Regions from separate parts of the Abyssicoccus albus genome, predicted to be linked through region 1. Evidence: riboswitches for the same ligand, from Rfam matches in the RefSeq annotation. Region 1 holds a riboswitch; each other region holds the start of a gene.
What was found. Region 1 has a riboswitch for thiamine pyrophosphate ahead of tenA (thiaminase II). Riboswitches for the same ligand answer to the same signal wherever they lie in the genome.
Positions count from the first base shown of each region.

Region 2: another riboswitch for thiamine pyrophosphate. It lies ahead of EDD62_RS05495 (thiamine phosphate synthase); the one in region 1 lies ahead of tenA (thiaminase II).
Region 3: another riboswitch for thiamine pyrophosphate. It lies ahead of tenA (thiaminase II); the one in region 1 lies ahead of tenA (thiaminase II).
Region 4: another riboswitch for thiamine pyrophosphate. It lies ahead of EDD62_RS05810 (3-oxoacyl-ACP reductase); the one in region 1 lies ahead of tenA (thiaminase II).

Region 1 covers NZ_RKRK01000003.1:271,510-274,729, reverse strand. The annotation lists gene EDD62_RS06550 (ABC transporter permease) at 1-444, shown strand, start outside; gene EDD62_RS06545 (ABC transporter ATP-binding protein) at 444-1,457, shown strand; TPP riboswitch at 1,495-1,593, shown strand; gene tenA (thiaminase II) at 1,636-2,304, shown strand; gene EDD62_RS06535 (pyridoxamine 5'-phosphate oxidase family protein) at 2,334-2,846, opposite strand; gene dhaK (dihydroxyacetone kinase subunit DhaK) at 3,160-3,220, shown strand, end outside.
Region 2 covers NZ_RKRK01000003.1:74,791-78,010, forward strand. The annotation lists gene EDD62_RS05485 (acyltransferase family protein) at 1-992, shown strand, start outside; gene EDD62_RS05490 (HesB/YadR/YfhF family protein) at 1,064-1,351, opposite strand; TPP riboswitch at 1,576-1,683, shown strand; gene EDD62_RS05495 (thiamine phosphate synthase) at 1,842-2,396, shown strand; gene EDD62_RS05500 (NAD(P)/FAD-dependent oxidoreductase) at 2,374-3,220, shown strand, end outside.
Region 3 covers NZ_RKRK01000003.1:28,963-32,182, forward strand. The annotation lists gene thiM (hydroxyethylthiazole kinase) at 1-6, opposite strand, end outside; gene thiD (bifunctional hydroxymethylpyrimidine kinase/phosphomethylpyrimidine kinase) at 96-902, opposite strand; gene tenA (thiaminase II) at 892-1,587, opposite strand; TPP riboswitch at 1,722-1,820, opposite strand; gene EDD62_RS05240 (3D domain-containing protein) at 1,939-3,045, opposite strand.
Region 4 covers NZ_RKRK01000003.1:138,703-141,922, forward strand. The annotation lists gene EDD62_RS05805 (aminoacyltransferase) at 245-1,483, opposite strand; TPP riboswitch at 1,619-1,724, shown strand; gene EDD62_RS05810 (3-oxoacyl-ACP reductase) at 1,821-2,570, shown strand; gene EDD62_RS05815 (LLM class flavin-dependent oxidoreductase) at 2,580-3,220, shown strand, end outside.

The DNA.
Region 1 (3,220 bases):
GAGCCAATACCTGGTGTTAAACCAGGCATATACGGCACAGTATTCATATTATTAATCGCTTATATTTTAAGATTTACGATTTTGCCATTGCGTAGTGCAATATCAACATATTCACAAATCCATATTTCCTTAGAACATGCGGCAAGTGTATCAGGGAATAATATTTTGTTAAGATTCAAAAATATCCTTTTACCATTACTCACTTCAGGTATGATTGGTGGATTACTATTAATGATGTTTACAGCTTTAACTGAGTTAACATTGAGTGCTCTTTTATGGGCAAGTGGTAGTGAGACGATAGGGGTCGTTATTTTTAGCTTTGAAAGTGCAGGTTATAAGCAATACTCTAGTGCATTTTCAGTCATTGTCATTATCTTGTTATGTCTTGGTGGGCTATTGTATCTATTATTACAATCTATGTTTAAGAGAAAGGATTTATCATAATGAAAACGGAATTAATCAATGTATCTAAACAATACGGTCAAACACAGGTGCTACATGATATCAATGTGACGATTGATCATGATGAATTTGTTGTGCTCATTGGCCCATCAGGATGTGGAAAGACAACATTATTAAAGTTAATTGCAGGCTTTGAACCGTTGAGTGATGGTGACATTATGATGGATGAACAAGTCGTTGCAAGTGTTCATAAGACGATACCACCGAATAAACGAAATCTATCGATGGTATTCCAACAATTCGCACTGTGGCCTCATATGAACGTAAGTAAGCATGTGGAATATCCTTTGAAAAATCATCAATTTACATCTAAATTGAATGATTCACAACGAAAGGAACGCATCGAACATTGCTTAAAGCTTGTAGGATTAAGTGACTTCCATAAAAGATATCCTCATGAATTGTCAGGTGGACAACAACAAAGGGTGTCCATTGCAAGAGCCATTGCTCCTAAGCCAGGCTTGCTTTTGATGGATGAGCCGCTAAGTAGTTTAGATGCACATTTAAAGAGAGACTTACGTTATCAAATAAAAGAAATATTTAATAAAGAAAGAACATCATTTTTATATGTGACACATGATCAGTCAGAAGCATTAAGTCTTGCAACGAAAGTGATTGTCATGAATGCGGGACGAATTGAACAAGTCGGAACACCTGAGGAAGTTTATAATCATCCAGTGAATTCATTTGTCGCAGAATTTGTTGGTGGACATAATTTAATCCATGGTGAATGGAATGATAATCATTTTGAAGTGAATGGAATGCACTGGCATAAGGAAGTGACGCAACACTTTAAAGAAGAAGGTATTATCCCTCTTAAGCCACATGAGTTATCGTTAAATGACAATCATGGAATTAAAGGAGAAGTTGTCAATATTTTATTCGAAGGTGGTTCCTATGAATATACGGTGGAAACTGATCAAGGAAGACTGAAAGTGATGACACACGATCATAGGTCCCAAATGAATGATATTATATATGTGAATATGAAATGATGAAATGTATGTTATAATGTACATAAATCAAATACAACCTATACACTAGGGGTGCACAATTGTGCTGAGAGGATATGTTCCGACCCTTTGAACCTGATTGATTAACACCAGCGTAGGGAAGTGGGTCTTCATACCTATACCTACGTGTATAGGTATTTTTTTATAGGAGGAGAAGTATATGTTTACTGAACGTATTTGGAAACGTGTTGAACCGATTTGGTCATCGTACTTAGAACATCCTTTCGTCAAAGGATTAGGTGACGGATCTTTAGATGAGGAGAAGTTTAAACATTGGCTGAAGCAAGATTATGTGTACTTAATTGAGTATGCCAAGTTAATGGCGATTGGGAGTAGTAAAGCGCGTGATTTGAAGACGATGGGGATGTTTAGTGAATTACTGCATGGCACTTTGTTTATGGAGATGGATTTACATCGAAAGTTTGCGCTTGAATTCGGAATTAGTGAAGAGACGTTAGAAGCAACAGATGCTGCGGCGGTGAATACAGCGTATACGAGTTATATGTTGAATCACGCTCAACGGGGTGGTCCTGAGCATGTCGTGGCGGCGTTGTTAGCGTGTGCGTGGAGTTATAATTATATCGGAAAATCTTTAGCGGAACAATCAGTGGAAGGGAATCGTTATGCTCAATGGATTGAGATGTATTCAGGCGATGATTTTACTGAATTGACGAATAGTGCCATTGAGTTAATGGATCAACTGACAGCAGGGAAACCTGAACGTGAACTCGCTGAACTTGAGGAGATCATTGTGAAGACGAGTTATTATGAATATATGTTCTGGGAGATGTGTGAAACGTTAGAAGAGTGGCCTGTTGCTAAAGGATGAAAAAAAGCCGAGGTTTATGACCTCGGCTTTTATAATGTATGGATTGTCCAATCTGTTGGATTCGTATATTCAAACCGTTTGAACCCACCTTCAGTCAGACTTTGATAAAATTCATAACGCGTTGGTTTGATCTGGACTACAGTTAAATCATCACGTGTTGAAGCATCTAGATAGTCATTGATTTGTTCGGGATATTCAAACGAAGCGATCCCTTGAATTCTCACTTGTCGACCCGTCACCGGCCAATAAAAATTCACAGCCACTTGATTGTGTTGACGAAGTTGATCAACCTTTCGACGCGCCGTTCGACTCTCGATAAAGAGAGATTCATTATGGATCGCTTTCAAAAGTACGATACGAGAATCGACGGTCCCGTCGTGTTGTGTTGATAAAACTAACGTATTCCCTTCGGTTTCTTTGTGGACCGCATCTGTTAACCACTGCTCGAAAAGGTCGAAAGGATTAGAAGGGTATTCATCAGGTAGTGTTGGGTATGAAGTTTGAGATAATCTTAATGACTTAAGTTGGTTGTTGATGAACATCGTGAGACTCCTTTTTATTTTATTATGACAGAAATCGGCACTGATTGAAATATGGTGCGCGCAAATTGGAAATATGCGCACCATAATGAAGGAATTGGTGATTTTCAAGGATATGGTGCGCGCAAATAGAAAATACGCGCACCATAATGAAGGAATTGGTGGTTTTCAAGTATATGGTGCGCGCAAACTGGAAATACGCGCACCATAATGATATTGAACATATTGTGAACAAGTCTATAAAACCATGATATCTTTTTTAATTATTTGAAAATAGGAGTACAATATAGATATATAATAAAAAGGAGTGATTTCAATGAAAAAATTAATCAAAGACCGTACTTCAGTTTTAAGTGACATGTTAGAGGGATTGAAAC
Region 2 (3,220 bases), 200 kb from region 1:
ATTCGATGACTTCTTTAGCCCTTAAATCAGATGAATCGTTGAAAGTACTCATTCAATTCCTTCAACTATTTCTATTGTTCGCAACTCCTTCATTTATTATGTTATCTGAAGTCATTTTGTCTCATGCGTATCAAAACCATTTGCCTAAAAATTTTTTTAAGAAACGAATTCAATATATATTAATCCCTTATATTATATTTGGAATAATCGATAGTATACGATTTATTGCGATTGGGTATCATGACGATTTATTCGATTCGTTATGGACGAAGATCATTGAAGGAAAATGGCACGGTTGGTTTGTCATTGTCATATTTAAATATTATATAATCCACTATTTTTGTCATCAGTGGTTACGTAAAATCCCTATGTATATTCCTATCATTAGTACATTTATTATCTCAATGACACATTCAATTTTATTTTTTCACATTGATCAATATTATAATTTTTGGAAAGCAATTTACCCGTTCGAGTCGAAAACAATGCTATTGTGGTGGTTATTTTACTTTGTCTGTGCATATTACATTGGACAACATTATGAGTATTTCATGATGTTCATTCAACAATACTTAATTTGTATTATTTTATTACTCCTAATTGCAATGTTATGGATCACCCACAATTTCTACATTGAAGGTATTACAATTGTGACATCATATCGGTATGATAATATTATCTTTACGGTGTTAATATTTATGTTACTCATATTCAGTTTGAGAATGTTCAGCCATCGTACTTCATCAGGTCAATATAACATAATAAATCACTGTTTCAATTATATTAGTAATCGATCATATTATATTTATTTAAGCCATTTCATCTTGTTATACTTTATTCAAGAAATATTGAACCCGCTAATAGAGTGGCCTATACTATATGTTACCACTTTGTGTAGTATGACTATTATATCAACATTGCTATTGTATTCATTAATAGAAAAACTACCTTATAGTGAATTGATAATTGGAAAGAAGAAAAAGTCGTCTTAAACAGGTTAAGACGACTTTTAATGTTATATAATAATTTAAATTACTAGTTTCTATTTTTTATGTCCTATAAATTACTTATATTCAAACGTTAACATATCTTCCGCTTCATCGTAATCAACATGTAAGTCATGCCCTTTAAAAAACCACATATCACTCTCTTCGATAAAATAAGTTACACCGTTATGTTCTACAGACACTTCAATGTCGACAGCATCTTCAAATCCAAACGCTAAGCTCATCCCTTCTTGCACGGGACTATCTCCATATATTTGAGGGTAGAACCTTACCGTCTGTCCACTTTCAACTTGAACTTCATCTTTAAACCATTGTAATGCTCTATCTGTTATTTTAAATTCCATTGCAGTCACCTCTTCATTTCATTATATCTCATTTTTTTAATGTTTCTTAATATAATGCTTATTCAAACCTTAAGTTATATGAGTAAATTACAAGTACATAAAATTATATGAATCGATGGGTGGATGAATGATTAAATAATTAAATTAAAAATATATAGACACACAATTAACCAATTTAATGAGTTAACAAATATACTTTTTTCCTTTATACTATCATTACAAGAACAAATGACTAGAGGTGCTCATATCATGAGCTGAGATTAACATAATGGTTAGAACTCTTAGAACCTGATACAGTTTATACTGGCGTAGGAAAGTCACTGAAAATCGATTTAATCCATTCACTGACTAACACGTTAGTGGATGGTTTTTTATTTTAGTTAAATATATTTTTCTTTTTGGTTCAATACCTTTTTCTTTTTGATTTTTAGTTTATTATTTTCAAATAACCACGTTTCAGGTCATATAAGTAATTTATAAGGATGATGATATGTTTATTGTCATAACGGAAGGTAACGGGTTACCTACACATGAACTAAAGAGAATGAATGATGTCATTGATATGGTGGATTTCTTTATTATTCGTGAACAATTCACTAATGCGTTGATTCAATCATTATCATCATTCCCAAAAGATAAACTGATTATTCATTCTAATCGTGATGCTGCACAGGCACTGAATGTCGACAGATTACATTTAAAGGATCGACCGATTGATGCGTCACTCACTAGAGATTTTATATTGAGTCAATCAATCCACGATATCAATGGAATTCATCGTGCGCATAAAGCAGGATGCCAGTTTGTATTATATAGCCCAATTTTCATAACGTCATCGAAACCAGATGTAACGCCTAAAGGGATCAATGGACTAAAAGACATTATGGATCAGTCTCCCCTTGACGTCGTTTCACTCGGTGGAGTTAATTTAAATACGATTAAACAGTTAAAAGGTATTTCTCATCATATTGCAGTGAAATCCTTTATCTTTAATGCAACGCTAAAGGAGGTGGAATTACTCTATGAACGATACACACAATTATAAAGTTGCCATCATTGGTGCTGGAATCCTTGGGTTAGCGACTGCTTACGAGCTGACTAAACGAATAAATGGTGAGGATATTATAATATTTGATCAATCATCAGCTGGGCATGGTGCGACGAGAGCATCTGGTGGCATGCTCGGTGCACAAAATGAGTTCACTGAAGATACATCATACTTCAAAGCGGCTATCCAATCACGTGAAATGTATCCAGCATGGGTTGAAGAATTGTCAGCACAAACAGGTTTAACCATTGATATTCACCATAACGGTCTCACTAAAATTGCTTCAACGACTCATGAAGAAAATCTGTTACTAGAACAGTATAACTTTCTAAAACAATCTGACATTACGGTTAAAATAACTGACTGTTTGGAAGCACCGAATGCGATGCGTGCTATCCATATCCCAAAAGATGGCGCAGTCAATGTCCATCAATTAACGGATGCACTTGTCAAAGCGATTGAGCTCAATGGTGTAACTTTAAAAGAACATACAAAGGTTGAACAGATTGACCAGTTAACAGTATATACCGAAGATGCATCATATGATGTTGACCATATAACGCTCACAGTTGGAAGTTACGGAAAGACCCTATTAAAAAATTATGCCATGGATCAATATGATACAGTTTTTGGTGAGAGTGTATTAATCAGTCATCCAACATTGAACCTGGATAAAACATTATTCCATCAAGATGGTACTTATGTCGTCCCTAAAGGGAATGAAACCTACTTAATTGGTGCAACAAGTGTTTTAGATGATACAACATTCAATTCACAGCGTGTTCAAACACTACTTGACCAAGCTGTTGCTCATTATCCAA
Region 3 (3,220 bases), 240 kb from region 1:
ATTCATTGAATCATTCCTTATTCATTTACTATTAATTCCTCATCACTCATTCAATTTAATTTGCACCTGTTACTATATTTTTATTTATGTTTTATCTATTCGTCATTCGACGAATACGCAAAATGATTCACCGGGCCTCTTCCATGCCCTAACTCTGGTGTATGTTTGATCGCCGCTTCAATATAAGCTTTCGCAATACGTACGGCATCTTCAATATTATGTCCTTTCGCAAGCTCTGATGTAATAACGCTTGAGAATGTACAACCTGTCCCATGTGTATGTTCTGTATCAAAACGCTCCCCATTTAATACGATCATTTCTTGACCTTTAATGAATAAGTAGTCTGTTGCATCTCCTTGTAAGTGACCACCTTTTACAACGACACTTTCACAACCAATCTCTTCAATAAACCGTTTACCACACAATTTAATATCATCAAGTGTCTCAATCTTCATGTTTGTAATTCGTTCTGCTTCTGGAATGTTCGGCGTAACAACTGTTGCATTCGGCAATAATTGATTGACTAATATGTTGACTGTTTCTTCTTCTATTAATGCATCTCCACTTTTGGCAATCATAACGGGATCTGACACATATGGAATATCACCATTTTGAATATAAGGTAGTACCACTTCCATCATATCCTTCGTTGCAATCATGCCTGTCTTAATCGCGTCAGGGGTAATATCATCAAAGACACTGTTCAATTGTGCTTCTATAATATCTAATGGTAAATGGTGTATTTGTTGAACACCGAGTGTATTTTGTGCGATGACACTCGTTGTTACACCCATCCCATAGACACCTCTTGATTGAAATACTTTCATATCAACCGATACACCTGCACCACCCGTTGGATCTGTTCCTGCAATACTTAAAGTTGTCATTAATTTATTGTTCATCGTTATTCCACATCCAATCTTCTTGTTGATAACTCATATTAAAGAACTTACGTTCATGCTCACAACTTTGTAGGAAATTCATCTTTACATCTTCTACTTCATCTTGTGACATCATCTCAGCACTTTGGTCAATCCAATTAAATAAATACTCTAACAGTTCATCCATACCTTCGACATAGAAATCAATCCACTTTAACATCGGATGATTGCTTTCTAATGAATGGTGTTCTTTCATCTTTAATGCAAGTTGTTGATATACATATGGGCAAGGACACATGGCAGCAACCGTGTAAGCAATATCTTCTCTCATATTGACTTGATAATACATATGTTTCACATAATGATCTGCACTCGGATACCAATGGTGGTGTCCTTTAATAATATCTTCATAGCTTTTGCCTACATATTCTGATAAAAAATAATGTGCATCCACTTCACCATTAATGACAAAGTCTATTTGAGATAACAAGAAGTTCATCTCTTCATTCGTATGTGCTTTCGGAACCAATAATGCATAAATTTTAGCGAATTCATTCAAATATTGATGATCAGCACGTAAATAGTGTTCTATACTTCCTTTAGGTGTTGATCCATCTAACATTGATTGAATAAAGTCATCATTATAAATTTGATTGATGATTGGACTCGCTAATGATTTAAGTGACTCACTTAATGATTGTGACATACATATACACTCCTTAAAATTAATAATATAAATTTATATTTCACAAAACTATGTATTTGTTAGCAACAATATATTGAACATATAAAAAACCCACAATGCAGCCCTTGCATGTGGGTATATCGGTGCTTAATCTATCACCTTTAAGCCCACTTCCTTACGCTAGCATTATCTAGTTCAAGTATAAGGGATTGACACTCATCATCTCAGCCGTCACGGCACCCCTAGTGGATTTATTTATTTCTATTGTACGCTTTTGACACGCAACTCGTCAAATAAAAGATAGAGTAAAAAAGAGACTTAAGCTTTATGCTTAAATCTCTTCATATGATAATATCCTTTTAATACTTTATATTAGTTTAAGATTGTTACTGTAGCAGAAGTACGTCCTTTAGAGTAAGCTTCACCTTTTGATCCAACTAAAATATCAATGATATTTCCTTTGATTGCTCCACCAGTATCACCAGCGATCGCTGTGAATGAACCGTATGGTGTAGTCACTTGAACTGTTGAACCTAATGGAATGACACGTGGATCTACTGCAATGACACGCTTACCACCTGCATAGATTGAGTTACGTACGTCAATGCCTGTTGCAGTAATTCCTGAACATCCAGCACATCCTGCAGTATAGTGTGTTGCTGATACACGGATTGTACGTCCGTTAGATACTTGTTGTGCTTTAGCACGTTGTTGTTGTGCTTTTTGTGCTTGAGCACGTTTTTCTGCTGCTTTTTGTTCCGCAGCTTTTTGCGCTGCAATTTTTTCTTGTTGTGCTTGACGAGCCTCTGCTTGTGCTTGACGCTCAGCCGTCGCTTTTTGTTCTGCCGCTTTTTGTTCTGCCGCTTTTTGTTCTGCCGCTTTTTGTTCTGCCGCTTTTTGAGCTGCTACACGTTCAGCTTGTTGCTTTTGTTGCTCAGCTTTTTCTGCTGCTTGTGCATTGTTTTGTGCTTGTTGCTTGATTTCTTGTTTTTCTTCTACTTTTTCAGCTTTGATTTCTTTTTGAGCTGCTGGTTTTGCAACTTGAGGTGCTGCTGGTTGATGTACTTTTTGTTGTACTGGTTTTTGAACAACACTATTCGCTGATTCTTTTTTATCAACGATTAATTTCTCACCTGCAATAATTAAGTCTGATTCTAAATCATTCAATGCTTTTAATTGTTGAACAGTTTTACCGTATTGTTTACCAATTAAGAATAAAGTATCACCTTTTTGAATATCATGGTATTTAACAGCTTCAGAGTCTTCTTTATCTACTACTAATTTTTGATCTACTAAAATTAACTCACTTGATAAGTTATTTAATGATTTTAATGCATCAACTGTTGTGTTGTAGTTTAATGCAAGTTCTGATAAAGTATCACCTTTTTGAACTGTATGTTGAGTATCCGCGTTTACACTTGCTGTAATTCCTGTTGAAAGTAATGCTGCTGTACCTAATGTTAATGCTTGTTTCTTCATAATAAAAATCCTCCTAATAATAATCCTATATTTAATATTCGTTAATTATATGCTTCGTGTTTCTAAAACTTGCTTAATACTTTTATACATACGAGATAAATTGACTTATTTGTGTTAAATAAAAATCATATCTCGCTTCGACTAGTTAATACTTTAACAAATATAAATGTTTCAT
Region 4 (3,220 bases), 130 kb from region 1:
GTAAATCGCAAATACTCTGAATACCAGTTCATTTCCGCACTTCTCGACCTTCGTATTCAGAGTAAATCGCAAATACTCTGAATACCAGACCATTTTTGCCCCTCTCGACCTCCGCATTCAGAGTAAATCGCAAATACTCTGAATACCAGATGATTTCCGCACTTCTCTACCTCCGTATTCAGAGTAACTCGCAAATACTCTGAATACAAAGCCATAAAAAAAGCATAAGTGTTAGCTTATGCTTTTATCGAGTCTTCAGTTTGTATAGTTTATATAAAATCGGTCGAATTGGCTTTTCAAAGTCTCCTATCATTTCATGAACCACTGGATTAAAGCCTTTCTTAAACTTCAATACACCATAGTCATCAGAGTCTTCAGAAAAATCACCTGACACACCGTAAAAATTATATCTCTTTAACCCTAATTCCTTCGCGTATTGAATCATTTCCCACATCATATTGTAAGGTGCCATGAATTGTTTGTACTTGGGATTAGATCCACTCGACAAGTAATACAGTTCATGCGCGTTGTGAATGAACATAGCACTTGCAAGGTTTAATACTTCACCGTCTGATGCTTTTAAAGTTTCAGTGTCTTCGATTTTCTTTCGAATCTTACCTACTCTCATCTCAAGTTCAGCTGTTTTATTCTTCAACTTTTTATGATTTGGTTTCTCTTCTAACGCTTGCTTAGATTGATTATACTCACCTTCAACATCAGCCAATTCCTCTTGTAATTCATTTAAGTAATCCGATAAATTAATATAGCTCATTACGATACGACATTGATCACCGTACGTATTCGCCTGTCGCTTAAAGTAATCAATACTTGCATAATCGAATCCGTGCTTATCCGCAGCCATTTCAAACAGTTCAAAGAATTGATCAAACTCATCAAGAGATAAGTCTCTCATCTGAACACCCATTTTATACGTCTGTTTAATACTCCGTCGCGTATTGTAATCCATATCTTGCAAGATATCATCTAATGATTTATCTTGAATGTCCAAAACAGATAACCATCTCGCTTGATACTTCATTGAATATCCAACATGGAATCCTTGGTGATGATAGCCTAATGACTTCATTTGTTGAAGAAATTGATTAGTATTTTTAGATTCCAGTATATTCCCATCATGATCTCTTACCTGATGTACAATATAAGGATCTGATAATACATAAACTGCTTTTTTCTCTTTAGCAAATGCCGTCAACCCATCATAAAAGCACTGCACCACTGATTCATCTTGATAATCCATTACCGGACCACGTTGCAAATAAAAAAACTTAAAAAATCTCATAATGTGAGCACTATTTATCAAGCTCGCAGCAATAACCTCACCGTCTTTTTTTACCCCGACAAGATATACTTCCATATCGTGATTCACTCTATACATATAATGACGACCCATCTGTGTATAATGACTCAGATGATTATTTACAAATCCATCATATTCTTTAACCGTTAACTCACAAAACTTCAAATATATCCCCACTTCATGACTAAAATTTTTATTACGTCTCATTATACATGTAAACAAAATAACTGTACATGAATACTAATAAAATGACTTGTCTTGACATACTATACAATTATTTGTATATTGAAACTAACTTAAGAAATACACTAGGGGTATTTAATGTATAAATCGAGATGAGGTAGTCCTCAAACCCTTTGAACCTGATCTAGTTCAGACTAGCGTAGGAAAGTGTACATCACTAGGCATCCGTCTATACATATTTACAATGCTGATTGTTGTGCATCTTTCTATCGTGAAAGGTGTATTTTTTATGGAATAAAACATAGAGGAGTCAGAACATATGAAAACAGTATTAGTCACAGGCGGTGCAAGAGGATTAGGGAAAGAAATCGTGACAGCCATGCATGACAAAGGATTCAACGTAGTCATTAATTACAACAAAAGTAAGGCAGCTGCAGAAGAACTTGTGCAACAGTTCGGTGAAGACAAAGCATTAGCTTATCAAGCAGACGTAACAAATCGTGAAGCAGTGGATGAAATGGTCAAAGCCGCTGTCGATCAATTCGGTTCAATTGACGTTGTGGTCAATAACGCACTCATTGGGTTCAAATTCGATCCTTCGACTCAGAAGTCATTCAAAGACTTATCATGGGAAGATTATGCACAACAAATCGACGGAACGATGAAAGCAGCATTCAATGTGAGTCAAAGCGTAATCAATCAATTCATCGAACAACAAGACGGTGCAATCATTAGTATCGGGACGAATCTATTCCAAAACCCAGTCGTACCTTACCACGAATATACATCAGCTAAAGCTGGTTTGTTAGGAATGATGCGTAATATTGCCAGTGAACTCGGACAACACGGCATCCGTGCTAACATGGTATCCGGCGGATTGTTGAAAACAACGGATGCTTCAAGTGTGACAACACCAGAAGTATTCGAACTCATCGCAAACTCTACACCACTTCGTAAAGTGACAACACCAACAGACGTTGCGAATATGGTCGCGTACTTAGCATCAGACGAAGCGAAAGGCGTTACAGGACAAAACATTACAGTAGACGGTGGATTGACGATGAATTAGGAGGTTTTTATGAAGAAACAAATGCATGTTGGCATATTGATTTACGGTGTTGGGCATCATCTAGCCGCTTGGAAAATGCCTGATTCACAGATCGAAAGACTAGGAGACATATCATACTACCAACAATTAGCTAAGACATGTGAACGAGGAAAATTCGATACAATTTTCTTTGCGGATAACCAAGCACTCAACGCAACACACGATCAAGTAATGCCTGCAATGTGGTTAGACCCTATTGTGAATTTGAGTGCCATTTCACAAGTGACAGAACACATTGGATTAGTCAGTACGATATCAGGGACATTTATGAATCCATACTTATCAGCTAGACAAATGCTTTCACTACAACATATCTCAAAAGGCAGAGCCGGATGGAATCTTGTCACTTCAATGACTGATGAAGAAGCGATGAACCATAGTATGAACAATCTTCCAAACCATGCTGACAGATATAAGAAAGCTAGAGAGTTTGGTCAATTGATGAATCAATTATTTACATCATGGTCTGAAGATGATTTCATTTGTGATAAACAAAATGAACAAATAATTGATCATAAAAACATTCGACCAATAAATCATGAAGGTGAGCATTTCAACGTCAGAGGACCACTTTCAACACCGAATTCAAAATACGGCAAACCTGTTGCGAT